DNA from 3 places in the Nesterenkonia sp. CL21 genome. Region 2 is predicted to be linked to each of the others. Evidence: riboswitches for the same ligand, from Rfam matches in the RefSeq annotation. Region 2 holds a riboswitch; each other region holds the start of a gene.
The links. Region 2 has a riboswitch for S-adenosylmethionine ahead of Q7C18_RS12825 (nitrite/sulfite reductase). Riboswitches for the same ligand answer to the same signal wherever they lie in the genome.

Region 1: it holds a riboswitch for S-adenosylmethionine, as region 2 does, so the genes downstream of both, Q7C18_RS10425 (methylenetetrahydrofolate reductase) here and Q7C18_RS12825 (nitrite/sulfite reductase) in region 2, are expected to answer to the same signal.
Region 3: it holds a riboswitch for S-adenosylmethionine, as region 2 does, so the genes downstream of both, Q7C18_RS09295 (flavin reductase family protein) here and Q7C18_RS12825 (nitrite/sulfite reductase) in region 2, are expected to answer to the same signal.

What each region holds. Positions count from the first base shown of each region.
Region 1 covers NZ_JAUTWR010000006.1:56,359-66,052, reverse strand. The annotation lists gene metE (5-methyltetrahydropteroyltriglutamate--homocysteine S-methyltransferase) at 1-1,827, opposite strand, end outside; gene Q7C18_RS10425 (methylenetetrahydrofolate reductase) at 2,011-3,015, opposite strand; SAM riboswitch class IV at 3,078-3,217, opposite strand; gene Q7C18_RS10420 (thermonuclease family protein) at 3,403-4,119, shown strand; gene Q7C18_RS10415 (LytR C-terminal domain-containing protein) at 4,155-4,685, shown strand; gene Q7C18_RS10410 (hypothetical protein) at 4,780-5,157, opposite strand; gene Q7C18_RS10405 (hypothetical protein) at 5,260-6,198, opposite strand; gene Q7C18_RS10400 (SDR family NAD(P)-dependent oxidoreductase) at 6,326-7,111, opposite strand; gene aceA (isocitrate lyase) at 7,451-8,746, shown strand; gene Q7C18_RS10390 (hypothetical protein) at 8,825-9,406, shown strand; gene Q7C18_RS10385 (citrate:proton symporter) at 9,628-9,694, opposite strand, start outside.
Region 2 covers NZ_JAUTWR010000009.1:51,853-61,546, reverse strand. The annotation lists gene Q7C18_RS12855 (ABC transporter permease) at 1-86, opposite strand, end outside; gene Q7C18_RS12850 (ABC transporter ATP-binding protein) at 67-819, opposite strand; gene Q7C18_RS12845 (ABC transporter substrate-binding protein) at 816-2,012, opposite strand; gene Q7C18_RS12840 (GTP-binding protein) at 2,016-3,398, opposite strand; gene cysD (sulfate adenylyltransferase subunit CysD) at 3,398-4,342, opposite strand; gene Q7C18_RS12830 (phosphoadenylyl-sulfate reductase) at 4,344-5,078, opposite strand; gene Q7C18_RS12825 (nitrite/sulfite reductase) at 5,075-6,799, opposite strand; SAM riboswitch class I at 6,803-6,889, opposite strand; gene Q7C18_RS12820 (ABC transporter substrate-binding protein) at 7,053-8,015, opposite strand; gene Q7C18_RS12815 (ABC transporter permease) at 8,029-8,691, opposite strand; gene Q7C18_RS12810 (ABC transporter permease subunit) at 8,688-9,341, opposite strand; gene Q7C18_RS12805 (ATP-binding cassette domain-containing protein) at 9,341-9,694, opposite strand, start outside.
Region 3 covers NZ_JAUTWR010000005.1:26,796-36,489, forward strand. The annotation lists gene acs (acetate--CoA ligase) at 1-1,360, opposite strand, end outside; gene Q7C18_RS09280 (ABC transporter permease) at 1,351-2,262, opposite strand; gene Q7C18_RS09285 (aliphatic sulfonate ABC transporter substrate-binding protein) at 2,262-3,371, opposite strand; gene Q7C18_RS09290 (ABC transporter ATP-binding protein) at 3,562-4,317, opposite strand; SAM riboswitch class I at 4,445-4,565, opposite strand; gene Q7C18_RS09295 (flavin reductase family protein) at 4,680-5,297, opposite strand; SAM riboswitch class I at 5,308-5,424, opposite strand; SAM riboswitch class I at 5,638-5,749, shown strand; gene Q7C18_RS09300 (ATP-binding cassette domain-containing protein) at 5,757-6,710, shown strand; gene Q7C18_RS09305 (methionine ABC transporter permease) at 6,710-7,372, shown strand; gene Q7C18_RS09310 (MetQ/NlpA family ABC transporter substrate-binding protein) at 7,464-8,420, shown strand; gene Q7C18_RS09315 (MetQ/NlpA family ABC transporter substrate-binding protein) at 8,417-9,328, shown strand; gene Q7C18_RS09320 (MetQ/NlpA family ABC transporter substrate-binding protein) at 9,325-9,694, shown strand, end outside.

The DNA of each region.
Region 1 (9,694 bases), on a different contig from region 2:
CAGGATCGTCACCGGGCCGGTCAGCATGCCCTTGACGGGCCGGCGGGTCAGCGAGGCGGCGTAGCGGGTCCACTCCACGGTGATCGGGGCGGGACGGTGCACATCGCCGAAGAGGATCGGCGGGCGCAGGCAGCGGGAGCCGTAGGACTGCACCCAGCCGTGGGTGGTGGTGATGAAGCCCTCCAGGTTCTCCGCGAAGTACTGGACCATGTCATTGCGCTCCGCCTCGCCGTGCACCAGCACATCCAGACCCAGGTCCTCCTGGCGGCGGATGCAGTCGGCGATCTGCCCGCGGATGGCCTCCTCGTACCCCTGCTGGTCCAGGGCCCCTCGCCGGTGGGCGGCGCGCACCCGACGGATCTCGGAGGTCTGTGGGAAGGAACCGATCGTGGTGGTCGGCAGCGGCGGCAGGTCCAGAGCCGCCTCCTGAGCGGCCCGGCGGTGCTCGGCGGCGGCCCGGCGGCGGTCCTCCGGCAGCACCTCGTCCAGACGACGGCGCACCGCCTCCACCCGCACCTGCGGGTGCCGTTCACGCAGCCTGCGGCGGGAGGCGTCATCCGCGCGCAGCCCCTCCAGGGCGTCCGGACCTGCAGTGAGATGACCGGCCAGCGCCAGCACCTCGCCGACCTTCTGGTCCGCGAAGGCGAGCCAGCCGGCCACCTGCGGGTCCAGCTGCGTCTCGCGGGCTGCGTCATGGGGGACGTGCAGCAGCGACGTGGAGCTGCTGACCGTCACCGGGCCCTCGTGGCGCTCCCGCAGCTGGTCCAGCAGCCCGGCCGCCCGGGCCACATCGGTACGCCACACGTTCAGCCCGCCGACGATGCCGGCGGCCACGGTCCGTCCGGCAAGCGGCGCCAGGCCCTCCTTCGCCGGCAGCGCGCCGCGCTCCAGGTCGAGGCCGACCGCCTCGACGCCGGCTGCGCCGAGGGCGGCCAGCGCGTCGTCGCCGGCGGTGCCGTAGCTCACCGGGACGAACAGCGCCGGACGCGCTGTGAGCCCGGCGAACGCGGTGTAGGCGGTGCGCAGGCCGGTGACGATCTGCTCCCGCGGGACGTCCCATCCGTCGGAGGCCAGTGCGGGCTCCTCCAGTTGCACCCAGGCGGCACCGGCGTCATGGAGGGCGCCGAGCAGGGCGGAGTAGGCGGCCACCAGCTCATCGAGCCGGTCGAACCGAGACTCCTGGGCGAGGGCGCCGTCGGTGCCGCCGGTGGGGCTCTCGGCGGAGCTGACGGCCTTGGCCAGCAGCAGGAAGCTCACCGGGCCCAGCAGGGTGGGGCGGGGGAGGGCCGCGCCGGCCGTCTCGGCGGCCAGGTCGCGGAAGGCACGGAAGCGCTCGACGACGGCGTCCGTCTGAGCGGAGAAGCCGACGTCGGGCTCGATCTCCGGCACGTAGTAGTGATAGTTGGTGTCGAACCACTTGGTCAGCTCCAGCGGCTCCACCGTGGAGGTGCCGCGGGCCAACGCAGAGACCAGGGCCAGGCCCTCGCCGGTGTCCGGGGAGGTGGCGGAGAAGCCCGCCTCACGGAAGCGCCGCGGCACCAGGCCGAGCAGCACGGAGGCGTCCAGGACCTGATCGATCACGGCGCCGTCGGCCGGGATCGCCGAGTCCGACTCCAGGCCCAGGCCTGCCAGACGGCCCAGGGTGCGGGCGCGGTGAGCGTGGATGGCCTCGCGCAGCGCAGCGACGTCGCCGCCGCGCCAGTGTGCCTCCAGCGCCTTCTTGATCGCCCGATTGGGTCCGATGCGCGGGTAGCCGAGCACGGTCGCCGGCAGGGCGGGAACCTGAGCGGGCGGCTGGTCCTCGGGGCGGGCAGGGGTGGTGGTCATGATGTCTCCTCTGTCAGATGTGTCAGATGTGTCTGGGGTCAGATGCAGGTGATGGACGGATCGCATGGGGTGCCCGGACTGTTCGTCCCGGGTGACGCGGCAGGGCGCACCAGGACAGCCGACCGCGATGCGGTCCGCAGGAATGAAGGGGCCCTGTGCGGCAGGGAGCGGTGCGCTCCGGGGTCAGGACAGCTCGGGCAGGACCCGCTGCTGACGTGCGGCGTCTCGGATCCTCAGGTGATCGAGGATCGCCAGGGCGGCCGGGTGCTGGTTGAAGGTGAACAGGTGGAGGCCGGGACATCCGAGCTCCAGCACCGCGTCGATCAGGTTCAGAGTGGCGGCCACCCCGCGGCGTCGTCGTTCGGCCGGGTCGGCGACGTCGAGGTAGTCGAGCAGGTGCTGCGGCACCGGAACTCCCGAGATCTCCTCCAGGCGTCGCAGCCGCTTGGGGCTGGTCAGCGGGGCCAGTCCGGCGACGACCGGCAGGTGGATGCCCTGGGATCGGGCGTCGTCCACCAGGCGGGCGTAGTCCTCGGGGTCGTAGAAGACCTGGGTGATGGCGTAGTCGGCGCCGGCCTCCTGCTTCTCCCACAGTGCGCACAGGTCCGCCTCGTGGTCCCGGTCCGTGCCGGAGGGCGGATAGGCGGCCACTGAGATGGACACCGGGCGGGCGCCGGGCCCCTCGGGCGGGTCGAGGCGCTCCTGCTCCACCTCCCGGACCAGACGCACCACCTCGGCGGCGCGGTTCAGGCCTGCAGGCTGGTGGATCCACTCCCGGGCACCGCCCGGTGGGTCCCCGCGCAGGGCGAGCACGTCCCGCACGCCGAGGTCCAGCAGCTGCTCCACCGAGCGGCGCACCTGGGCGCCGGTGCTGCCTGCGCCGATGAGATGCGCCATCACGGGGGCGGGAGTGCTCCGGAGCAGGTGCCGGATCACCTCCAGATTCGCTCCCTCGGGCTGGTTGTGGCCGTGGGTGACGGAGAAGTAGTCCGGGCCCGCCTCGGCCAGCAGTTCGATGCTGCGCCAGGGGTCACGGCCGTCGCGGGCAGGCCGCGGCGGGAAGACCTCGAAGGAGATCAGCGAGCGTCGTCGGGTGCGCTGCACCAGATACGAGGTGTGCGGCGCGTGGTCGTCAGATTCCAGGGCGTGCTGAGACAGAGTGCCGGCGGACGGCACGGATGGTGTCATGGAGGGTCCTCCGTGTGGGGCGTTCATCATCGTTCATGAGGCGCCACAGGGAGGCTTCCCCTGCGCCGTGCTTGCCGCTGAAGATAAATCCACCTCGGTGAATATGAGCTTCGCGGCCGGATCGTCATCTGGGGCACCCCGTCACGCGGGAAAGGGTTGCCGACCGGCCAAGCCAGAGCCTGTGTGACCGGTTCTCGTGATCCTTGTGTGGTCTTGACGTTAGCACGGGCCCGTGGTTCGGGGAAGACCCTCGACAAGGGATGACGTTATGTGAACATATTGAGGTGCCTCCTGCACAAACTGGCAGCCAGCGGAGCTCGACGGCCCTGTGGGGGTCCTCGGAGGCCTCCGGGCTCCCTGTCATGGCCTCCGGATACGCTGGTCCCCATGGTCGACCGGTATCTGAAGAATGCGATGCGCCGCAATGCCCGCAAGGCGGTGCGACGCTCCCTGCGCACGGCTTCCCGCGGAGGTTCGGGCGGAGTGTCTGGGGGAGTCTCCGGGGGAGTGTCCGGTGGAGTGTCTGGTGGTGGAGCGGCGGGACGCCGGCGCCGCCGAGGCGGCAGTCAGGGCCTGCTGTGGTGGTTGCTCGGGCTCGTGCTGGTGGTCCTCCTCGGTGCGCTGATCAGCTGGATCCAGAGCCCGGGAGAAGGTGCCGCGCCGTCGCCGTCGGAGGACGGCGAGGTCGCCACCCTCGTGCGCGTGGTCGACGGCGATACGCTCGTCGTGGAGCTGGACGGACAGGAGGAACGGGTGCGGCTGCTGAACATCGACACCCCGGAGTCGGTGCATCCCCATCAGCCGGTGGAATGCCTGGGGCCGGAGTCCTCGGCGCATATGGAGTCACTGGTCGCCCCGGGGGATCCCCTCGTCCTTGAGTTCGACCACGAGCGCACGGACCGCTATGACCGCCTGCTCGCCGGCGTCTGGGCCGATGACGTCCTGCTGAACGTCCAGATGGCCCGGGACGGATTCGGGGTTCCCGTGCACTACCCGCCCAACGACCGGTTCCTCAGTTCCGTGGAGGATGCCTGGTCCCAGGCGGAGGATGACGGCGTCGGGCTCTTCGCCGATGATCTCGACTGCGAACCGGCCCTGCCCTGACGCCCTCGGGGCGGGGCCCGAAATAGGATGGGGGCATGAGCAGCTCCCCGACGCCGGCGACCCGGCGGCAGAAGATCGCCGTCGCAACCAGCACCATCGGCGTCCTGGGAGGGATCACGGTCGGCAGCTGGCTGATGATCGACGGCACCATCGACATTGCGATCGTCGGCGGCGGCTCCATCCCCGCCGGGGAGGACTGTCCCAGCCGCATCCTGTCGCCGGTGGTCCCCGAGAGGGTGCCGGTTCAGGTCCTCAATGCCACCAATGAGCCGGGACTCGCCGGCGACGTCGCCGAGGATCTCACGGATCGCGACTTCCGGGTGGAGGCGGTGGACAACGACTATTTCGCCGACACCGGCTTCGAGGCCATCATCCGTGCCGGTGAGCGAGGGCTGCGGCAGGCCTACACGGTGCAGCACCACATCCCCGGAGCCCTGGTGGACGTCGACGACCGCGACGACTTCACCGTGGACGTGGTCCTGGGCTCCGAGTTCGCCGGCCTGCAGGATGTCGAGGAGATCGAGATGGAGCCCGGCCGGCTGGACTGCGCGGGCTCTGGACGCTGACTCCGCCTGTCGACCGCCGGAGACGACGATGGGCCGCCCCGAGTGACTCGGGGCGGCCCATAGTGTGGTCGCGCTCAGGCGGCGTGGGGGAGGCTCAGGCCTCGGCGGCCTCGGCGCCCTTCCAGCGGCGCGCGCGGATGAACGAGCGCACCCCGGTGATGATGTAGACGATCAGCAGGACGAAGGTGATGGAGCTGACGACGACGGCGGCGGGCCGCTCGGCCTCGCCGGCGAACAGCGCGCCCAGCTGCATCACGTTCATGGAGGTGCCGAAGACGCCGAGCAGCGCCACCACCAGGGCGATGTGGATGCCGACCTTCGCGTTCTTCAGGCCGATGAGGCCGCTGATGAGCAGCACGACACCGAGGATCGCGGGGATCAGCGCGGTCCAGCTGGCGAAGGACGTGGCGATGTAGGCGATGACGCCGAGCAGGATCAGAATCCCGCCCAGGCCGATGGTGATGCGGGGCATGGTGCTCCTTGGGGTCGAGGGGAACGGCTTCTTCTACAGAGTGTAGTAGAACTGAGGGGTCGGCGAGGAGGGGTGATGTGCCGGCTCCCGCCTCTCCGCCTGTCAGCGGACCTTCGTCCAGGTGCCGCAGGACTCCGAGCTGACCACCAGCTGCTCCTGGTCGCCGAGGGTGATCTGCAGCGGTTCACCGAACTCCGGGGCATCGCGGGGGATGAATCCGGAGTCCAGGATGTGGCCGTCCCCGCGCAGGTCCCGGAAGATGTCCCACCAGCAGAGCATCGTGTCCTCGTCCCAGTCCAGTTCATAGGTCCCGGGCTCCACGTGTTCACCGACGACGTGCATGCCGGTGCCGAACTGGGTCTCGGGCCTCTCCGGGACGGTGTCCTCCAGGGGCAGCCAGTCGCCGCAGTCCACCGAGTCGACCACCTCACCGTCCTCCAGGACGGCGATTCCGCGGTCATCGGCCCCCGTGCGCCGCACGGTGGTCTCACTGGCGTCGGCGTAGATCACGTAGAAGCACGTCGCATCCGTCGGGCCCGAGCCGGGGTCCTGGCGGTAGGCGCCGGGCGCGATGTCCTCCCCGACCACGAGCCCCTCGCCGTCCGAGAAGGCCTCGCCCCCGGCGGGGAGGAGGTCCTCATGGGCCGTCTTCTCCGGCCGTGCCTCCGCGCCGAGCAGGCCGACGGCCCGGCCCTCCCGGCTCGCACCCTGGTCGTCGGCTTCCTGGGGTGGTGTTCCCCGGTGGGGGTTGGCGGTCAGGATCAGTCCCCCGACCAGGAGGACCAGCAGCAGGCTCAGCCCCCCGATGACGGCAAGGCCCCAGCGGTACTCCTCGAGGAACCCGCGACTCGAGGACGTTTCCGCAGCCCCGACCCCGAGCTCGGCGTCGGACTCGAGCTCGGCGTCGGCGTCGGCGTCGGGAGCGGGCGACGCTGCGGCGTCAGGGCATGCAGGAGATGCGGCGGAGTCTGGGGATGCAGGAGAGTCGGCGGACTCGGGCGCATCAGACGGCATGGGCTCGTCCGGACGCGCTGTGCTCATCGATCGGTGGTCTCCATCCGCTGGGATGCGTGGTGTCGCGGACCCCATTCAACACCAGAGACGTGGCCCTCGCAGTCCGCCACGCACGCGCGTCAGCAGGTGAGACGGACCGCGGCGCTGACCTGTGTCATCGAGGCTCCAGGCGGACCGCGCCGTCGAGCCGGATGACCTCGCCGTTGAGCATGGGGTTCTCGATGATCTGCCGCACCAGCAGGGCATAGTCGGCCGGCCGGCCCAGTCGCGCCGGATGCGGCGTCTTCGAGGCCAGAGACTCGCGGGCGGCCTCGGGGAGCCCGGCCATCATCGGCGTCTCGAACAGGCCCGGGGCGATGGTCACGCTGCGGATCTGTGAGGAGGCGAGCTCGCGGGCGACCGGCAGCGTCATCGAGGCCACGGCGCCCTTCGATGCCGCGTAGGCGACCTGTCCGATCTGTCCCTCGAAGGCGGCCACGGAGGCGGTGCTGATGAGGACGCCCCGGTCCTCGCCGTCGAGCTCGTTCTCGCGCATCGCCGCCGCGGCCTGGGCCATCATGTTCACCGTCCCGCCCACATTGATGGACAGCACCTTCATGAATCCCTCCAGGGGAAGCGGTCCTCCGCGGCCCACCAGTCTGCCCGGGGTGGCGACGCCGGCGCAGTTGACCACCACGCGCAGCGGCCCGAGCTCCTGCGCCTCGGCCACGGCACGCAGGGCCGTCTCGGGGTCGGTGACGTCCCCGGGGCAGAAACGGGCGCGATGCCCGAGGCGTGCCACCGCCTCGGTGCGTGTGACGCCGTCGGGGCCGGTCTCGCCGTCGTCGGGAAGGTCCACCACGACGACACCGGCTCCGGCGTCGTGCAGCATCTGGGCCGTCTCGCGTCCGAGCCCGGAGGCCCCGCCCGTGACGATCGCGCTGGCCTGGGTCAGATCCATGGAAGAGTCCTCTCGCCGTCAGGTGTGGTCTGTGCCACCAGACTACGGCGGAGCGGGGGCAGGGCCCAGAGGGGCGCCGTACGGTCGATCTTCGCGTCGCTGAAGCGCGTTTGCTTCGGCTTCCGCCACCATCCCCGGTGATCCGGCGTGAGTTCCCGCACTTCTTGCAGGAATGCGAAGAACTGCAGATCTTTTCTCAGATTCCTGTGGTCAGGGGGTTCAAGAGGGCCGAAAACTGGAGATGTACCAACCACTCGGTACCAACCACTGGTCGACGATCCATTGGTCACCGATTCGAAGGAGAACACTGTGACTGCCACCGTCAACGCAAGCACTGACATCCGCGGAGACTTCGAGGAGCGCGTCGAGCGCATCCAGCAGGACTGGGACACCAACCCGCGGTGGAAGAACGTGCGGCGCGACTACGGCGCCGACGAGGTGGCCAAGCTGCAGGGGTCGGTGCAGGAGGAGCACACGCTGGCCAAGCGAGGCTCGCAGAAGCTCTGGGAGCAGCTCACCGCCGAGCACGCCGAGGGCACCTACACCAACTCCCTGGGTGCGCTCACCGGCAACATGGCCGTCCAGCAGGTCAAGGCCGGACTGCGCGCCATCTATCTCTCCGGCTGGCAGGTCGCCGGTGACGCCAACCTCTCCGGCAACACCTACCCCGACCAGTCGCTCTACCCGGCCAACTCGGTGCCCAACGTGGTGCGCCGCATCAACAGCGCCCTGCAGCGGGCCGACCAGATCGAGTACCTCGAGGGCATCCGCACCGTGGAGGACTGGATGGTGCCGATCATCGCGGACGCCGAGGCCGGCTTCGGCGGCCCGCTCAACGCCTACGAGCTGATGCGGTCGATGATCGCCTCCGGCGCCTCGGGCGTCCACTGGGAGGACCAGCTGGCCTCCGAGAAGAAGTGCGGCCACCTGGGCGGCAAGGTGCTGGTCCCCACCGGGCAGCACATCCGCACCCTGCAGGCCGCGCGCCTGGCCGCCGACGTCGCGAACACCCCCTCGGTGGTCATCGCCCGCACCGATGCGGAGGCGGCCACCCTGATCACCTCCGACGTGGACGAGCGTGACGCCGAGTTTCTCACGGGGGAGCGCACCGCAGAGGGCTTCTACAAGGTCCGCAACGGCATCGAGCCCTGCATCGCCCGGGCCAAGGCCTATGCGCCCTACTCCGACCTGATCTGGATGGAGACCGGCACCCCGGACCTGGAGTACGCCAAGCAGTTCGCCGAGGCCGTGAAGTCTGAGTTCCCGGACCAGATGCTGGCCTACAACTGCTCGCCGTCCTTCAACTGGAAGAAGCACCTCGACGACGACACCATCGCCAAGTTCCAGCGCGAGCTGGGCGCGATGGGCTTCACCTTCCAGTTCATCACGCTGGCCGGGTTCCACGCCCTGAACTACTCGATGTTCGAACTGGCCAAGGGCTACAAGTCGGTGCAGATGAAGGCCTACGTGGAGCTCCAGGAGAAGGAGTTCGCCGCCGAGGACGAGGGCTACACCGCCACCCGCCACCAGCGGGAGGTCGGCACCGGCTACTTCGACGCCATCTCCACCACGCTCAACCCCGAGTCCTCCACGGTCGCCCTGAAGGGCTCCACCGAAGAAGGACAGTTCCACTGAACCGAGCCGGAGCCCGGCGACGGCCTCGATGGAGAGGCCGTCGCCGCTCCCGCCGCTGAGACTCCCGAGGAGAAAGCCATGAACACCCCCGAACTCTCGATCACGATCAACGGCATCGCCCTGTCGGCACCGCGGGTGCCGCGACAGAAGGAGGTCCTCACCGCCGAGGCCCTCAGCTTCCTGGCCGCGCTCCACGAGGAGTTCGGTGCACGGGCCGCAGCCCTGGGCGTGCGGGAGGACGGCTCAGGCGCCGACCCGGTCATCGAAGCCTCCTGGCGCGCGCTGATCACCAAGCAGCTCGCCGAGCCGGCCAGCTCCATCGTCCGGCCCCGCTGCCTGGGTCGTCGTGAGGGGCGCATGTTCCACCGGGGTGAGGCACTCTCCGCCGGGCTCGTGGACTTCGGCATCCACGTCCACCACAACGCCCGGCGCCTGCTGGCCGAGGGGCGTGCTCCCTACGTGGAGCTGCCGCCCTTCGACCGGGAGGAGGAGGTCACGCTGTGGCAGGAGATCTTCAGCCGCACCGAGCAGCTGCTGGAGCTCCCGGAGGGCACGATCCGTGCCATCCACCTGAACAAGCGGGCCGCCGCCGAGACGCGGTCCGCCCGAACGGCCGGCTCCACTGGTGGGCGCCGGCGGCTCGCCGAGGCGGCAGCGTAGGGACCTGCCCCACGCCTCGGCGAGTCGGAAGACCGGGGTCCGCGCCTCTCGAGGTCGGGCGCGGACGGCCCGGTCGGCACGACGGACCGCCTCCTGTCGCACTGAGGTCGAGGCAGGAGGCGGTCAGCCGTGCCGGAAGTGAAGAAGGCGCCGTCGGGGCCGAGGACGCGTGGTCTGCATCCTCGGCCCCGACGGCGCCGACGTCTGGGCCTGCTCAGCGCTCAGTGGAAGCTGAACAGCCCGAGGGTCAGCGCAGCGAGCATCACCAGGAGGGAGAAGCCCCAGATG
Region 2 (9,694 bases):
GACGCGTGTCGGAGCAGCTCGACCTGCTCAGGAGCTTGGCGATCCGGGTCGGGGCGCGTGTGCTCCTCAGTGGGTGTCGCCACCATGGCGTCCCACCTCGTTCCGCAGCCGCTCGGTGATCTCGTCGACCAGCACGGCGCGACGGGCTCCCTCACGGTCCTCCTCGGCGACCTCCCATTCCCCGATGATCCGCCCGGGGCGGGAGGACAGCAGCAGCACGCGCTGGCCCAGGTGCACGGCCTCGTCCACCGAGTGGGTGACGAAGACGATGGTGCGCCCGGTGGTCCGCCAGATGCGCAGCAGCTCCTCATGGAGCAGCGACCGGGTGATGGCGTCCAGGGCGCCGAAGGGCTCGTCCATGAGCAGCACGGGCCGCTCCTGGGCCAGGGCTCGGGCGAGCGCCACGCGCTGCCGCATGCCCCCGGAGAGCTCGTGCGGGCGGCGGTGGGCGTGCTCGGAGAGCCGCACCAGATCCAGCAGCTCGGCGGCCCGCTGGCGGCGGACCTTGCGCTGGCGGATCTGGCAGCGCCCCTCGGCCAGTCGCAGGGCGAGCATGATGTTCTGCTCAGCGGTCAGCCACGGGAACAGGGAGGCGTCCTGGAACATGAAGGCCGCCCCGCCCTCCGTGACCTCGATGGCGCCGCCGGTGGGCCGCTCCAGCTGAGCGATCATGCTCAGCAGAGTGGACTTGCCGCACCCGGAGGCGCCCAGCAGGCAGACGAACTCGCCCTCAGCGATGTCGAAGCTGACCTCCGAGAGCACCTCGGGGCCCTCAGCGAAGGACTTGTCCACGGTGTCGAACACCACGGCCTCGTTCATCGGTCCTCCTGTCCGGCGCTCGGGACGCCGTCATCATCGGTCTGCGCGGAGTCATCACTCGGCTCAGAATCATCAGTCGGCTCAGGTGAGCCGGGCTCCACCGGCGCCGGGACCACGAGCCCGTCGAGGGCGACGTCGTGCCCGGTCCCGGCAGTCACGGAGTCCTCCACCAGCTGGGGGAAGGCCGAGGCCACCGGGTCGGTCGTGAACGTCACGTGGGCCAGTGCCCGGGTGAGCACCGGTTCAGGCAGCTCCAGGCCCACGTCCTCACTCAGCTGCGCATTGAGCGTGCTGTGGACCTCCGCCTCCTCGGAGGTCTGCAGCCAGGCCACCGCCGCGTCGGTGGCCGCGGCGAGGTCCTTGACCGTCTGCGGGTGGGCCTCGGCGTACTCGCGGTTGACCGCCAGCACCGTGGTGGGGAACTCTCCTTCGGGCCAGAGCTCGCGCTCGTCCACCAGCACCTGACCGCCGGCCTGCTCCACCAGCCGGGAGGCCCAGGGCTCGGGCACCCAGGCGGCGTCGACGCGACCCTGCTCGAAGAGCCGCAGCACCTGCGGGTTGTCCGTGGGGGTGATGTCCACCTCATCGGTGAGGCCCTGCTCGTGAAGCCACACACGGGCGGCCACATCCTGGGTGCCGCCCAGCTGCGGCGTCGCCAGCTCGCGTCCCGCCAGGTCCTCCGGAGAGTCGATGCCCTCCCGGACGATCAGCTGCACTCCCCCGCTGGCGGCACCGGAGACCACGACCACACTCTCCCCGCCGGACTGCGCGTAGGAGTGGATGGCCGGGTTCGGACCGATGAAGGCGGCGTCCACCGCCCCCGCGGTGAGCGCCTCCAGCGCGGCCGGACCGGCGGTGAAGGTCTCTGCATGGAACGCCGTGCCGTGCAGGTGCTCGGCGAACAGGTCCTCCTGCAGCCCCACCAGGGCCGGTGCGTGGGTGACGTTGGGGAAGTAGCCCAGCCGCAGCTCCTCAGCCCGCTGGTCACCGGCGTAGAGCTCCTCGGCCGAGACTGCCTCGGGCTCATCGTCCTCCTGCGGCCAGGTGGTGGCCAGCACGGCCGTGCTGCCCACCAGCAGGGCCGTGCCGGCCCCGACGACGACGGCGAGCAGCCGACGCGGGCCGGGGGCCCGGGTGAGCACCCGGCCGTCAGGGGCCGTGGTCTGCTCAGCGGTGATGCGGACGCGGCCCATGGCTCACTCCGCCAACCAGGCGTCGTCGTCCTGGGCCTCGGTGTCCGCAGCGGCGGGCAGGCGCACCATGCCCGCGGCGAGAGTGTCTCCGCTCTCCGGGTGGATCAGCAGCACCGCGCCGGTGCGCTTGGCCACGGCGTAGTCGTCCACAGGCAGGGCACGGGCCAGCCGCACGGTCACGGTGCCGATGTCGTTGAGCACCAGCTGGTCCGTGGGCCGGGACGTCAGGCTGGCCAGGTCGAGCCGGTCGGTGACCTCGCTGACCAGTGCCTTGACCGTCTCGGTGCCGTGCTTGACCAGCACCCGGGCACCGTCGGTCAGCGCCCCGTCGCCCAGCCAGGCCAGGGACAGGGTCAGCTCGTCGCGCTCGACGGCGGGCGCCTCCGGCGCGGCCAGCAGGTGGCCGCGGGCGACGTCGAACTGGTCCTGGAGCTCCACCACCACGGACTCGGGCGCGGCGGCCCGGTCAGCAGCGTCCACGGGGCCCGTTCCCTCGGCGGCGGCCTCCTCACCGGCGGCACGCGCCTGCAGAGCCGTGCGGTGGACTGCGCTCACCGTGGTGCGGTGGCCGCCGGGCTGGATGAGCACCTCATCTCCGGCCGCCAGCGACCCGGAGACGATCTGCCCGGCGTAGCCGCGGAACTCCGAGTGCGGCCGGATGACGGTCTGCACGGGCAGCCGCAGCGGTTCGGTGCGGCGGCGGGCGTGGTCGGCGTCCGGCAGCTGCTCCAGGATGGGCAGCAGCGCCTCGCCGTCGTACCACGGGGTGTGGGCGGACGGGGCGACCACGTTGTCTCCGCGCAGGGCGGAGACCGGCACCACGATCGGTGCGGTGGCGCCGGAGGCTCCCCCGTCGTCGGCCTGCAGCTCGGCCGCGATGCGGGCGACGTCGGCCTCCACGGTCCGGAAGGCGTCCTCCCGGTAGTCCACCGCGTCGATCTTGTTGACCGCGATGATCACGTGCTCCACCCGCAGCAGGTGGGCGACCGCCAGATGGCGGCGGGTCTGCTCCACCACGCCGTGTCGGACGTCCACCAGCAGCACCACGGCATCCGCGGTGGAGGTGCCGGTGACGGTGTTGCGGGTGTACTGGACGTGCCCGGGGCAGTCGGCCAGCACGAAGCTGCGCCGATCGGTGGCGAAGTAGCGGTAGGCCACATCGATGGTGATCCCCTGCTCCCGTTCGGCGCGCAGGCCGTCGGTCAGCAGGGCGAGGTCGAGCTCCGCGCCGTCGTCGCCGAAGCCCCGTTCCTTGGAGGAGCGGGCGACGGCGTCGAGCTGGTCGGACAGGATGGCCTGGGCGTCGTGGAGGAGGCGGCCCACCAGAGTGGACTTGCCGTCGTCGACGCTGCCGGCGGTGGCCAGCCGGAACAGTGTGGCGGTCATCAGAAGTATCCGTCCTTCTTGCGGTCCTCCATGGCGGCCTCGGAGAGCCTGTCGTCGGCGCGGGTCGCACCGCGTTCGGTGATGGTGGCGGCGGCCACCTCGTGGAGCACCGCGGTGTTGTCCGCGGCCTCAGAGAGCACCGCCCCGGTGCAGGACATGTCACCGACGGTGCGGTAGCGCACGCGCAGCACCTCGGTGGGCTCCGCCGCGGTGGGGCGGCTGTGCGGACCCACGGCCCGGATCATGCCGTCACGGTGGAAGACCTCGCGGTCGTGGGCATAGTACAGCGGAGGCAACTCGATGTCCTCGGCGGCGATGTAGCGCCACACGTCCAGCTCGGTCCAGTTGCTGATCGGAAAGGCCCGCACGTGCTGGCCCGGCCGGTGGCGTCCGTTGTAGAGGTTCCACAGCTCGGGGCGCTGGCTGCGCGGATCCCACTGGCCGAACTCGTCGCGCAGCGAGAGGATGCGTTCCTTGGCCCGGGCCCGGTCCTCGTCCCGCCGGGCGCCGCCGAAGACGGCGTCGAAGCGGCGCTGCGCGATGGTGCGCAGCAGCGGCACCGTCTGCAGCGGGTTGCGGGTGCCGTCGGCGCGTTCGGTGAGCTCGCCGGCGTCGATGAGCTCTTGGACGCTGCCGACCACCAGCTCCAGGCCGAGGCGCTCCACGGTGCGGTCACGGAAGTCCAGGACCTCCTCGAAGTTGTGACCGGTGTCGATGTGCACCACCGGGAAGGGGATCCTCCCGGGCCAGAACGCCTTGGCGGCCAGGTGCAGCATGACCACGGAGTCCTTGCCGCCGGAGAACAGCATGGCCGGCCGATCGAACTCGGCGACGACCTCCCGGATGATGTGGATGGACTCGGCCTCCAGGCGGGCCAGCGCGGACTGGCCGGCGAGGTCGACGACGTCGGCGGCCCGTGGGGCCGCGGCGGTGGCGGTGGTCATCTCAGGCTCCTGTGGCGGTGGTGGTGTGGATGCCGCATTCGACCTTGCCGCTGCCGGCCCAGCGTCCGGAGCGGGGGTCCTCCCCCGGGGCGACCTTCTGGGTGCAGGGTCGGCACCCGATGGACGGATAGCCGTTCTGCAGCAGCAGGTTGACCGGGAGGTCATGGCGGTTCGAGTGGTCGACCAGGTCGTCGAAGGTCCAGGGGGCGACCGGGTTGACCTTGATGAGTCCGTGGAGCTCGTCGAAGGTGACCAGCGGCGTGTCCACGCGGGTGGGCGCCTCATCCCGGCGCACTCCGGTGAACCAGAGCTTGTAGCCGCTCAGCGCCTCCCCGAGAGGCTCCATCTTGCGCATCCGGCAGCAGGCGGCCGGGTCCCTGCCGAACAGGTCCTTGCCGTACTCGGCGTCCTGCTCCGCCACGGTCAGCTTCGGAGTGACGTCGACGACGGTGACGTCGAGACGACGGGCGACCTCATCTCGGGCGGCCAGCGTCTCGGTGAAGTGATAGCCGGTCTCCAGGAACAGCACGTCCACACCGGGCAGCTGCTCCGCGACCAGCGCCGGCAGGACGGCATCGGCCATGGAGCAGGCGACGGCGACGTCGGCGGTGTCCACATGCCGTGCCGCCCAGCCGATCACCTCCTCGGCGGGGGCGTCCCAGCCGAGCTCCTCGGCGCCGGCGGCGGCCAGGGCGCGCAGCTCCTGGGTGAGGGCGATGTCGGTCGCGGCGCTCATACCAGCTCGACCTCTCTCTTCTGCAGCTCGGAATCGTCCACCCGGTGGCTCCACTGGGCGAAGGTCTCTCCCGTCTGTCGGCCGTCCAGGTACCGGCGGACCAGCAGCTCCACGTAGTCCACGAGCTCCTCCGCCGTGACCTTCAGCCCTCGCACAGTCCGGCCGAGACCGGCCTCATCGCGGTCCACGAAGGTGAGCCCGCCGCCCAGGTGGACCTGGAAGCCGGGGGTCTTCTCCCCGTCGGCGTCGGGCAGCAGCTGCCCCTTCAGCCCGATGTCCGCGGTCTGGATGCGGGCGCAGGAGTTGGGGCAGCCGTTGATGTGCAGGGTGAGCCGCTCCGGCATCTGCTCGGCGACGTCGGCCAGCCGCTCCTCCAAGGCATCGATGGTCCGGGCCGCCGTGGTCTTGGTCTCCACGATGGCCAGCTTGCAGAATTCGATGCCGGTGCACGCGATGGTGGAGCGCCGGAAGACGCTGGGCCGGGGATCCAGCCCCAGCTCGGCCAAGGCGGCACAGACCGTCTCGACGTCGTCTTCGGCGATGTCGAGGACCACGAGCTTCTGGTGCGGCGTGGTGCGCAGACGGTGGGAGCCGTGACGCTCCAGCAGGTCCGCCAGCTCGATCAGCAGCGTCCCGGAGACCCGACCCACGGTGGGGGTGACGCCGATGTAGCACCGGCCGTCCTTCTGCCGGTGCACGCCGACGTGGTCCCCGGGAGTGTCCGGGGCGGACGGGGCCGGCCCGTCGGTGAGCGTACGGCCCAGGTACTCGTCCTCGATGACCTGGCGGAACCTCTCCGGCCCCCATTCGGCCAGCAGGAACTTCAGCCGGGCCTTGTTGCGCAGGCGACGGAACCCGTAGTCGCGGAAGGTCTGGGTGACGGCATGCCAGACCTCGGCGGCCTCCTCCTGGCGGACGAAGACTCCCAGTCGCTCGGCCAGCCGGGCGTTGGTGGAGAGCCCGCCGCCGACCCACAGGTCGTAGCCGGGGCCATGCTCCGGGTGCACGACGCCCACCAGGGCGAAGTCGTTGATCTCGTGGACCACGTCCTGGCTGGGGTGTCCGGTGATCGCCGACTTGTACTTCCGCGGCAGGTTCGCGAGCTCGGGATCGCCGATGTAGAGCCGAGCGATCTCCTGGATGACAGGGGTGGGGTCGATGATCTCATCGGCGGCGATGCCGGCCACCGGGGAGCCCAGGATCACTCGGGGGGTGTCTCCGCAGGCCTCGGTGGTGCCCAGGCCGACCGCTTCGAGGCGGCGCCAGATCTCCGGGACGTCCTCCACGGCCACCCAGTGCAGCTGGATGTTCTGCCGGTCGGTCACATCGGCGGTGTCCCGGGCGAAGTCTCGGGAGATCTCCCCGATGACACGCAGCTGCTCGGTGGTGAGGGCGCCGCCGTCGATGCGGACCCGCAGCATGAAGAACTTGTCGTCCACCTCTTCGGGCGGCAGCGAGTTGTGGGCCCCGGCCGGCACGCCGGGGCGACGCTGGGTGTAGAGGCCCCACCAGCGAAAGCGGCCGCGGAGGTCGTCCGGGTCGATCGAGTCGAAGCCCTGCTTCGAGTAGATCGTCTCGATGCGCTCCCGGACGTTCAGCCCGTTGTCGGCCTGCTTGAACTCTTCATTGTGGTTCAGCGGCTCGGTGCCGTCGACCTTCCACTGCCCGTTCGGGCGCTTCTTCGGCCGGCGGGCGGACACGGCGGACACGTCAGTGCTCATGCTCCTCCATCGCTCCTGGCGTTAGCACCCGGCTCTCCCGGGTTGCTGCGGCGTCGTCGAGCCAGATCTCTCAGCCGCTCTGGATGGTTGCTGGTGTGAGCACCACGCTACTGGACGCCAGACGGAAAACGAAGATTCCACGTCATATGTCGTCATCTATGTTCATGTGTTCATATGAGTTGCGCGACGGGGTGAGACCTCCCGCAGACACGCGCCATCGACTCCCCGGCGAGGCCGGGCCCTGCTCCGCGGCTCAGGCCTCGTCGAGGCCCTTCTCCGCCAGCCAGTCGGCGGCGACGTCGGCGGCCGACGCCTGGTCGTCCACACTGACGGCGTTGAGCCCGTTGAGCTCCTCCTGCGTCAGTTCGGCCGTGACCTCCTCGATGAGCGCCGCGGCGTCGTCCCCCACAGAGTCGGAGACCAGCGGGAGGATGTTCTGCGGCAGCACCAGATCCTCCGGGTCCTCCAGCATGACGAGGCCGTTCTCCTCGATGGCTGGATCGGCGGAATAGATGTCGGCCACCTGAACGTCCCCGTCGAGCAGCGCCTGCACGGTCAGCGGCCCACCGGAGTCCTCCACCGGGACCAGGGTGACCTCCACCCCGTAGACCTCCTGCAGACCCTCAGGGCCGTAGGGACGAGTCTCAAACTCCGAGTTCGCCGCGATCCGCAGATCCTCATCCACGTTCGCAAGGTCACCGACGCTGCGCAGCTGATGCTCCTGTGCGAACTCCGCGGTCACCACGAAGCTGTCCTGATCGGTGGCCTCCGCCGGCTCCAGGGCGCTGATCCCCTCCGGGAGGCTCTGCTCCAGTCCGGCGAGGATCTCCTCCAGGTCGGAGGCCTCAGCCTCCGCGTCCACGTACTGCAGCAGGTTCCCGGCATATTCGGGGAACACGTCGATGTCCCCGGCCTCCAGCTCCGGCATGTAGACCTCGCGCTGGCCGATGTCGAACTGCCGGTCCACCTCGTGGCCGCCCGCCTCGAGCCGCTGGGCGTAGAGCTCCGCGATGATGGTGTTCGAGTAGTACTGCTGGGAGCCGACCACCAGCGCGCCGCCCTCGGCGCCGGCGTCGTCGTCTCCCCCGTCAGCCAAGGGATCCTCGGCCCCGCAGGCGCTGAGAGCCAGCGCGGCGAGTCCCAGCAGGGCGGCGGAGACGAGGGCAGGACGGCCGAGACGGCCGGGGGCGGGGCTCGAGCAGGACACGGGGACCATCCTCTCCTGGAGCTCAGTGGATCCCGGGGATCCTCCTGAGAATCCGTAGGGCTGCGATGAACAGGGCGTCGACGAGGATCGCCACGGCGATGACCACGAAGGACGCTCCCAGCATCATGGCATAGTCATGGTTGCGCAGGCCCAGGAACAGCGGCCGCCCCAGTCCCCCGGCCCCCACGTAGGCGGCCAGGGTGGCGGTGGCGATGACCTGCAGGGTTGCCAGACGCACCCCGCCCAGGATCAGCCGCAGCCCCAGCGGCACCTCCACGGTCACCAGCACCTGCCACGGGCTGAGCCCCTGGGCGCGCGCGGCGTCGACCACGCGGCGGTCCACCGCCTCCACCCCCGAATAGGCGCCGGCGATGATCGAGGGCACCGCCAGGACCACGAAGGCGATCATCGGGGCCTTCAGCCCGATCCCCACCGCGAGGCCGGCCAAGGTGATGATCCCCAGGGTCGGCAGAGCACGGGCGGCCCCGGTGGAGAGCACGGCCAGCGCCCGGCCCCGCCCGGTGTGGCCGATGACCAGCCCGGCAGGAAGGGCGATCGCCGTGGACAGCACCAGCGCCAGCAGGGTGTACCAGAGGTGCTCGGCCGTGCGGACTCCGAGACCGCCCGGACCCGCCCAGGACTCGGCGCTGAGGACCCACTGCAGCGCCTCCATCAGATGGGTCATGAGCCGGCCCGCCTCGCCTGGGTACGCTGCCAGGGCATCGCCAGCCGGCCCAGGCCCACCAGCAGCAGGTCCACGACGACGGCGAGCAGCACGGTCATGATGATGCCGGCGGCGATGGACGGCACGATGCCACGCTGGAACCCGTCGGTGAACAGGGAGCCGAGGCTCGCCACACCCAGGACCGCGGAGACGCTGACCAGACTGATGGTGCTCACGGAGACCACCCGCAGCCCCGCCAGCAGCGCAGGCCCGGCCAGAGGCAGCTCCACTGTGAGGAAGGCGCCCCAGCGGGACTGCCCGACCGCGACCGCGGCCAGCCGGACGTCCTGGGAGACCGCGCCGAAGGCATCCGCGGCGGAACGGACCATCAGCGCCAGACCGAACAGCGTGAGCGCGACGATCACATTGAGAGCGTCCCGCACCCCGGTCCCGATGAGGATCGGCAGGACGATGAACAGCGGCAGCGACGGAATCGCATAGAGCAGACCCACCGAGCCCAGGAGAGGCTCACGCAGGCGTCCGAGCCGATCGGCGACACGCCCCAGCGGAAGGGCCAGCAGGAACGCCGCCGCGACGGCGGGAAGGCTGAGCAGCAGATGGTCGACCGTCAGGCTCAGGATGCGCGGCAGGTTCGCCAGGGCCCAGTCCATCAGCAACCTTCTGGCGACGGGGCCGCAGGCTCCGTGCCGTCCTCTCCCTCGATCAGCCCGACCGGTCTCCCGGTGTCGTCGACGACCGTCCAGCCGCCGCCGACCCGCGGGGAGGCATGCAGCCGCCGCCGTCCGTCCTGCAGCCCCAGGAATCGGGAGACGAAGGCGTCGGCGGGCTCCTCCACCAGCTCCCGGGGCGTGCCGATCTGGGCCACCTCCCCGCCGCTGCGCAGCACGACGATCTGATCCCCCAGGGCGAGTGCCTCGTCGATGTCATGGGTGACGAAGATGATGGTCTTGCGCAGCTGAACCTGCAGGCGACCCAACTGGGACTGCAGCTCCACCCGGATCAG
Region 3 (9,694 bases), on a different contig from region 2:
GCGGGGTCAGCACGGTGGAGCCGGATTCGGACTGCCACCAGGTGTCCACCATGGGGATCGCCGGGGCGCCGTGGTCGTCGCGGGTGTCCCGGCCGAGCTGGCTGCGCAGCCAGGTCCAGGCCTCCGGGTTGACCGCCTCGCCCACGGTGCCCAGCAGGCGCAGGGAGGAGAGGTCGTAGTGGTCAGGGACGCCGTCGGGGAACCAGCCCATCAGGGACCGCACCAGGGTGGGGGCCGTGTAGTAGGTGGTCACGCCGTGGCGCTGGATGATCTCGAAGTGTCGCCCGGGATGCGGGGTGTTCGGCGTGCCCTCGTAGATCACCTGCGTGGCGCCGGCGGCGAGCGGCCCATAGATTTCATAGGTGTGGGCGGTGACCCAGGCCAGGTCCGCGGTGCACCAGTGGACGTCCTGCGTTCGGCGGGATGGATCCGGGTGGGCGAAGAGCCGCAGATAGGTGAACAGCGCCCCGGTGAGATACCCGCCGGTGGTGTGCACCAGCCCCTTGGGCTTGCCGGTGGTGCCGGAGGTGTACATGATGAACAGGTCCTGCTCGGCGTCGAAGGCTTCCGCGATGTGCTCGGTCGAGGCGGACTCCACGACGTCATGCCACCAGACGTCTCGGCCCAGACCGTCCCCGGCGAGGTCCTCGGCGGTCCAGGGGATCTCCGAGCCGGTGCGGCGGATGACCAGCACATGGCGCAGGCTGCCGCCCTCGGCCACGGAGAGGCCCTCCACGGCGGCGTCGGCGTTCTCCTTCACCGGCACAGCCTGCCCTCGGCGGAACTGGCCGTCGGTGGTGACCAGCAGCGCCGCCCCGGTGTCCTCCACGCGGAAGCGCAGCGCCTCGGCGGAGAATCCGCCGAAGACCAGCGAGTGCACCGCCCCGATGCGGGCGCAGGCCAGGGTGATCGCCACCGTCTCCACCAGCACCGGCAGGTAGATCACCACCCGGTCCCCACGGCCCACCCCCAGGGCGGTCAGGGCGTTGGCTGCCTGATTGACCTTGTCCTGCAGCTGCGCGTAGGTGACGTCCTGCCGGTCCCCGGGCTCGCCTTCGAAATGGAGGGCGACGACGTCACCGCGCCCGGCGGCCACATGGCGGTCCACGCAGTTGACTCCGGCGTTGAGCGTGCCGCCGTCGAACCAGCGGATGTCCGGGCCGCGGCGGGTGCGCGGGTCCGGATCTGTCCACCGGTGGGTGGTGTGCCAGGGGGTCTCCCAGTCCAGCAGGGACGCCGCCTGGTCCCAGAAGGCCAGGCGCTCCTGTTCGGTGACCGGGTCCGCCCAGGAGTGGACGTCCGCGGTCAGCGGGTGCTGCAGAGTCGCCCGATCGATGTCTGACGCCGGCGTCACGCCCATGTCTTCAGCGCCTTCCTCTCCACGACGCCCAGCAGCGCGTCGGTGATCTTGCCCAGGATCGCCAGCAGGATGATGGCCAGCAACAGACGGTCGGTGCGCCCGTTGTTCTGGGAGTCGGTCAGCAGGAAGCCCAGCCCCATGGAGGAGGCGATCAGCTCCGCGGCCACCAGGAACAGCCAGGCCTGGGCGAGCGCGAGGCGCAGCCCGGAGAACACGCTGGGCACCACGGCGGGCAGCTGCACGGTGACCAGCAGGCGCAGCCCGTGGTACCCGAACGCGCGGCCGGCCTCCACCAGCTGTGGATCCACGTGCCGCAGCGCGGAGTGCACGGCGGTGAAGACGGGGAAGAACGCACCGATGGCGATGAGCGTGACCTTGGAGTCCTCATAGATGCCCATCCACAGGATGAGCAGCGGCACCCACGCCAGGGACGGCACGGCCCGGAAGGCCCCGATGGTGGGGTGCAGCAGGGAGTCGGCGATCTTCGACAGGCCCAGCACCGAGCCCAGCGCCAGGCCCAGGCCCGCGCCCACGGCGAAGCCCAGCAGCACCCGCTGCACGGAGATGGCGATGTGCTGGTAGAGCTCCCCGCGCTCGAACAGCTCCACCCCGGCGGCCAGCACCGACTGCGGAGTCGGCAGCTGCACCGGGGAGAAGACGCCGGCCGCGGTGACGCCGTACCAGAGGGCCAGCAGGACCAGCGGCACGATCGCTCCGATGAGGACCCGACCGCCGGGGATGCGACGGACCCGAGCAGGCACTCCAGCGTCCGGACTGTCCGGGCCGGGCACCGGCCGGGGTGCGGCTGAGTCACGGTCGCCCAGCACCCGTGCCGGCTCCGCGCTCTGGTGGCGGCCCTCCTCGTCCCGGGTCCGAGCGCCGTCAGGCAGCGTCTGGCTCATCACTGATCATCCTCGTCGTCCTCGACGATCGTGGCCTCGTCCTCAGAGCCCTCGGCGTCGGTGGCCTGCCGGTTCTCCGCGAACTCCGGGTGGAACAGCGTCTCGAGCGCCTCGTCGATGCTGTCCTGGCTGGAGACGTCGCCGGTGTCGAGGAAGATCGGACCGACCTCCTGCAGCACCTCACGCTGGGCGGCGCCGGGGACCGGGTCGACGTCGAAGTTCGACCGCTCCCGGATCACCGTCTCGGCGACCTCCAGGTCGATGTTGCTGTGCTCGGCCAGGATCTCGGCCGTCTCCTCGGGGTTCTCCTGAGCCCATTCGCGGGCCTGCTCATAGACGTCCACGACGGTCTGGGCGACGTCGGGGTGGTCCTCGATGAACGACTCGGTCGCGTTGATCACGCTGTAGGTGTTGAAGTCCACGTTCCGGTAGAACAGCGTCTCGCCGTCGGCCTCGGCTCCCGCCATGATCGGGTCCAGTCCGGCCCAGGCGTCGACGTCGCCGTTGGCCAGCGCGCTGCGGCCGTCCGCGTGCTGCAGGTTCTGCACCTCCACATCGCCCACCTCCAGGCCGGCCTCGTGCAGGGACTGCACCAGGAAGAAGTACGGGTCGGTGCCCAGCGTGGCGGCCACGGAGACGCCCTCGAGGTCGCCGACGTCGGTGATCCCCGAGTCCGGCGAGGTGACCAGGGCGGCCCACTCCGGCTGGTTCTCGATGAGGATGATCTGCTGCGGGGCGCCGTTGGCGCGCGCCAGCAGGGCGGCGGAGCCGGCCGTGGACCCGACGTCGATGGCCTCGGCACGCAGCTTCTCATTGGCGTCGTTGGAGCCGTGGGACTGGATCCATTCCACCTCGGTGCCGGCCTCGGAGAGCTCCTCTTCGAGCCAGCCGTGCTCCATGATCACCAGGCTGAGCGGGTTGTAGGTGGCGAAGTCGAGGGTGAGCGTGTCCAGTTCGCCCTCGGCGGTGCCGCCGGATCCCTCGCCCTCCACGCATCCGGTCGCCAGCAGAGCGACGGCCGCGCCGGCGATCGTCGCGGAGGCGGCGCGTCGGAACCGCGGCCGCGGGAAGCGGGCAGGGGAGAAGGAGGTGTCGGTCTGACTGGGCATGTCGTGAAGGGACCTTTCGTGCGTGGGTGGGAGCCGCCCCGGTCGAGCTCGGGCTCCGCCCGGCCGCGCCGAGCGGAGGCCGGGAGCGCCCGGGCCGCGCGGCCTGTCAGTCCTGAGCTGTCAGTCCTGAGCTGTCAGTCCTGAACTGTCAGACCTGAGCGGAACGTGCGGTCCGGCCGGGGCGGGTGGGCTAGTGCGCGTCGACGCCGAGGCCGGCCAGGAGCTCGCCGCGCAGGGCGGCCAGCTCGGCGGAGGCACGGTCACGCGGCCGGCTGCCCGGAACGGTGAGCAGTCGGGAGACGGTGGCGCCCTCGCGGGCGGGGTCCACCGGGTCGGAGCCGAGCAGCAGGATTCGGTCGGCCAGCTGCAGGGCCTCGTCGACGTCGTGGGTCACCAGCAGCACCGTGGTGCCGGTCTGCGCATGGACGTCCAGGAGGAGGTCCTGCATCTTCAGCCGGGTCAGGGCGTCCAGGGCGCCGAAGGGCTCGTCCAGCAGGAGCACGCCGGGGCGGCGGGCCAAGGCCCGGGCCAGCGAGGCGCGCTGCGCCATGCCGCCGGAGATCTCCCGGGGGCGAAGCTGGGCGCGCTCGGCCAGGCCGACCAGTTCGAGCAGCTCATCCACTCGCCGACGGCCCTCCGCCGCGGACACGTGCCGCGGCAGCCCGAGGGAGACGTTGCGGTGCACCGAGCGCCAGGGCAGCAGCCGAGGCTCCTGGAAGCCGACGGCGGTCCGTTCGTCATAGGTGCGCACCGGGGTGCCGTCGATGATGACCTCACCGGAGCATCCGGCGTCGAGACCGCCGACGGCGCGCAGCAGCGTGGACTTCCCGCAGCCGGAGGCGCCCAGGATGGCGACCACCTCGCCGGGGGAGATGTGCAGGTCGACGTCGTGCAGGACGGTGCGTCCGTCGAAGGCGCGCCCCACACCGCGCAGCTGCACGTCCATCGAATGCGTGGCGGCCCCTGCGGGGGCGGGACGGTCCAGCAGAGCGACGCCGCCGGAATGCTCGGAGAGGTGCTGGTCAGACTCGTGCGTCACGAGTGCGGGTGCAGACGAACCCATAGGAAATTCACTCCCATCGATCCTGGCGGTAGCACCTTTTCTGATGCGACGGGCACAGAGAGGCCGATCGACGCATCCGAAGGTTGCTGCGGCGTCACAGAGCCAGATCTCTCAGCCGCTCGGGATGGTGTACGTGCTCAACCCTACGCGGATCAGCGTGGGCCGGGCAAAGGTGATGTCACAGTGTGAGACATGTGGGGTGGCGTGGGCCCGACGACGGTGCCCCCGGATGCAGGGGGATGCCCTCAGGCTTCGGGAGACAGCGGGCCGAGGCTCTTGAACTCGCTCTGGTGGAACACCAGCGCCTCGGCGGAGTCCTCGACCGCCAGGTCCAGCAGCTCGAGCACGACGATGTCATGGTCGCCGGCCCGGACCTGGTCGTAGATGCGGGTGGTGAAGGTGACGGGCGCACCCTCCAGGGTGATCGACCCACCTGTGCCGATGCTTGTCCTCAGGCCGGTGAATCGGCTCTCCCGGTCCTTGGAGGCGATCTTCCGGCACAGCTCCGACTGGCCGTGCCCGATCAGTGACACTCCCAGCTCGGTGTCCGCCCCGGCCAGCTTCGGCCAGGTGGTGGAGCTGTGCTGCACCGCCACCGTGGCCAGCGGTGGCTCGAGCGAGACGCCGATGGTGAAGGTGGAGGCCACGAGCCCTTCCGGGCGGCCGTCCACCTCGGCGGCGACGACCACCACCCCCTGCGGGAAGTGGCCGAAGGTCCGGCGCAGCTCCAGCGGATCGACGTCGGCCAGCCGGGTGGCGGCGCGGCCCACGGCGGGGCGGGCTCCGGTGTCAGCGGGCGCGTGCGGCACGGTCTCCTCCACGGTGGTCGTGGGGCGCTCGGCGGCGGCCAGTGCGGTGCTCATGGCGGATCAACTCCCATCGGTCCTGGCGGTAGCACCTTTTCTGAAGGACCCGCCGGAGGGGGCGGATCGCATCCGAAGGTTGCTGCGGCGTCGACGAGCCAGATCTCTCGGCCGCTCGGGATGGTCTGTGTGTCCAGCGTACGGCCGCAGAGAGATGTGATCAAAGAACCGTTCGCAGGATGAGACGCGGCGACATATTCCGTCCAGCGGGCGCGCAGGATGCGTCCAGAGTGTGGCTCCCTCAGTCCGAGGGGGCTGTACATTCTTACGCCTCGTGACATGAACTCAATCCGCTGACTTGACGATTGTTCATCTGCTGCGCGTATGGTTGACCCCAACGAACCCATCCAGAGCGACTGAGAGATCTGGCTCGACGACGTCGCAGCAACCACCCGGAGCAGCCGTGCCCAGTGCGGCCCGGGGAACGGTGCTAACGCCAGAGACGATGGAGAATGCCCGATGATCTCACTGCGCCATGTGTCCACGTCCTTCCCCGCTGCCCGGGGCAAGGAGCCCATCCACGCCGTCGATGACGTCTCCTTGGAGATCCCCCGCGGGAGCATCCAGGGGATCATCGGCTTCTCCGGCGCCGGGAAGTCCACGCTGCTGCGCAACATCAACCTGCTTGAGCGCCCCACCTCGGGTGAGGTGCATGTGGGCGGGGTGGAGCTGACCGCCCTCGACGACGAGGCTCTGCGTCGCGCCCGGCACCAGATCGGCATGATCTTCCAGGGGTTCAACCTGGTGAACAATCTGACCGTCGCCCAGAACGTGGAGCTGTCCCTGAAGTTCGCCGGCGAGAAGGACCGTCGCGTCCGCCGGCGTCGCGCCGCCGAGGCGCTGGAGATCGTGGACATCACCGACAAGGCCAAGGTGTACCCGGCCCAGCTCTCCGGCGGGCAGAAGCAGCGGGTGGCCATCGCTCGCGCCCTGGCCACTCGGCCGGAGGTGCTGCTGTGTGACGAGCCGACCTCCGCCCTGGACCCCTTCACCACGGCGACGGTGCTGCAGTATCTCGCCGACGTGAACCGCGAGCTCGGCATCACCGTGGTCATCGTGACCCACGAGATGGAGGTCATCAAGGCCCTGGCCGATCACGTCGCCGTCATGGAGTCCGGCCGCGTGGTGGAGCAGTTCCCCGCCCGGGAGCTGCAGCGCGAGGGCTTCGCTCCGCACACCTCCATCGGCCGGTACCTGGTCAGCGACGGCATCAGTGTGGACCGTGACGGCGGCGCCCGGACGCAGGCGCCGACGCCGAGCGGGGACCAGGGTCGCGCCGCAGAGTCCGCAGAGTCCGCAGAGTCGGCAGAGTCCGCAGAGCCGCCGGCGCCCCAGGACCCGCCCCGTGGCCCCCGGAGGCTCGCGGCCTCTGAGCTGCTCGCCGCCGTGCCGTTCGAGGGAGGTCGTCGCTGATGGAACGCATCCTCGAACTGCAGCCCGAACTCGTCCAGGCCATGCTGGAGACCTTCGCCATGATTGCGGTGGCCATCCCGCTGGCGGTGCTGTTCGGCACTCCGCTGGGCATCTGGCTGTTCATCCATGCCCCGGGCGGAATCGCTCCGCTGCCCCGCGCCCATGCGCTGGTCAGCGGGATCGTCAATATGGTCCGCTCCTTCCCGTTCCTCATCCTGCTGATCGCGATCATTCCGTTCACCCGGCTGGTCGTCGGCACCACGGTCGGCACGGCGGCTGCGATCGTCCCACTCACGGTCAACGCCATTCCCTACTTCGCCCGGCTGGTGGAGCAGAACATCACCCAGCTGGGGTCCGGGGCGGTGGAGGCCTCCCGTGCCATGGGGGCCACTCGCGGACAGATCATCCGCAATGTGCTGCTGGTGGACGCCAAGCCGGCGATCATCGGGTCCATCACGATCACCACCGTCAGCTTCATCTCCTATTCGGCCATGGTCGGACTGGTCGGCGGCGGCGGAATCGGCGACTTCGCCATCCGGTACGGGTACTACCGCTATGAGACCGCGGTGATGATGGTCGCCATCGTGCTGATGATCGCCCTGGTGACGCTCGTGCAGTTCAGTGGCACCCGCCTCGCGCGGCTCACCGACAAGCGCATCTGACCACCGGCCGGTTCGGCCGCCCCTGCGCTCCGTGCGCACTCCTCCATCCCGGCGTGCAGGTCGCTGCACCCTGACAACGAAAGCTTGTGACATGCCCAGAACACTGACATCCTCCGGCGTCTCCGGCGCGCTCGGGCTGACCGGGGCCACCGGTTCGCTCGCCTCCTCCCCGCTCGGGCGCCGCGGCCTGCTGCTCGGCGGACTCGCCGCAGTGGGGACCTTCACCCTGACCTCCTGCGGGCTGGCCGACGCCGTGGGCGACGACGACCGCACGATCAGCATGATCGTCACCGAGTCGGCGCCCTTCCAGGACCCCACCGAGATCGTCAAGGACATCCTCGCCGAGGACGGCTGGGAGCTGGAGACCACCTACGTCACCGACATCATCCAGCCCAACCAGGTGGTGGCCCAGGGGGAGTACGACGCCAACTTCTTCCAGCACATCGCCTACCTGCGGCAGTTCAACCAGGACAACGGCACCGATGTGGAGCCCGCGTTCTCCGTCTACTACGCGCCCAGCGGCATCTTCTCGCTGCAGCATGACAGCATCGAGGACCTCCCCGACCGCGCCCAGATCGCCCTGGCGGTCGACACCGCGAACAACGGCCGCGGGATCAAGCTGCTCGCCGACGCCGGGGTCCTGGAGATCGACGAGTCCAAGGAGGTCACCGAGCTCTCGCAGCGGGACATCATCGACAACCCGAAGGACTTCGAGTTCATCGAGATCGACCAGCAGTCCGCCGCACAGACCCTGCCGGACGTCGACGCCGGCTTCGCCTTCGCGCGGCTGGTCGCCGAGGCGGGCCACGACGTCGCGGAGACCGCGCTGATCCTGGAGGACGACGACGACGTCCGCATCCCCTTCACCTGCGTGGTCGCCGGGGCGCCCGGCTTCCAGGACACCGAGAAGGCCGCCGCCCTGCAGGAGGCCTTCCAGTCCGAGGAGGTCCAGCAGTGGTTCGAGGACTACCTCGACGGCGCCATCGACTTCACCGACGAGTTCACGCTCGACACCGTCGAGCCGATCTGGGAGGACTTCACCGCATGAACCGCAGCACCATCGGCCGTCCCTCCCAGACCCCCACACTCTCCCGGCGGCGGCTCCAGCGCGGTGCACTGGGCATCGCCGCGCTGGCCGCCGTCGGGAGCCTCACCTCCTGCGGGCTGGCCGACGCCGTCGGGGACGAGGACCGCACCATCAGCATCATCGTGACCGAGTCCGCGCCCTTCCAGGAGCCCACTGAGATCGCCAAGGATCTGCTGGCCGAGGAGGGCTGGGAGCTGGAGACCACCTATGTCACCGACATCATCCAGCCGAACCAGGTGGTGGCCCAGGGTGAGTATGACGCGAACTTCTTCCAGAACTTCGCCTACCTGGACCAGTTCAACTCTGACCACGGCCTGGACATCGAGCCGGTGTTCGCCGTCTACGAGGCCCCCGGAGGGCTCTTCTCGAGTGAGCACAGCGAGCTGGGCGATCTGCCCGAGGGCGCCCAGATCGCGCTGCCGGTGGACACCGCCAACAACGGGCGCGGCCTGAAGCTCCTCGCCGACGCCGGGCTGCTGGAGATCGACGAATCGGTCCCGGTCACCGAGCTGTCCCAGCGCGACATCATCGAGAACCCGCGGGACCTCGAGTTCGTGGAGGTCGATCAGCAGTCCGTGGCGCAGAGCATCGACGACGTCGACGCCGCCTTCGCCTTCCTGCGCCTGGCCTCCGAGATCGGCCTGGGCCCCGAGGACACCCTCGCCCTGGAAGGTGAGGACGTGGCCCTGCCCTTCACCTGCGTGGTGGCCGCCGCCCCGGACTTCGCCGGCACCGAGGCCGCCGAGGCGCTGGAGCGCGCCTACCAGTCCGAAGAGGTCCGCGACTGGTTCGCCGACTACCTCGACGGCGTGCTCGACCCGGCCTTCGAGGTCGACGTCGACGCCGCCTGGGCGGAGATCTCCGCATGACCGCCCCCACCCTGCGGCGCTCGCCAGCGGCCGCAGACACCAGACTCTCCCGGCGCCGGCTGCTCAGCGGTTCACTGGGCATGGCCGCTCTGGCCGGCGTCGGGAGCCTCACCTCGGGCTGCGGGATCGCCGGGGCACTCGGAAATGACCGCACCCTGCGGCTGATCGTCACCGAGTCCCCGCCGTTCCAGGAGCCCACGAAGATCGCCGAGGAGATCCTCGCCGCGGACGGCTGGGACGTCACCGCCACCTATGTCACCGACATCATCCAGCCCAACCATGCGGTGTCCAACGGCGAATACGACGTCAACTTCTTCCAGAACATCAGCTACCTGCGGCAGTTCAACGAGGACAACGACCTGGACA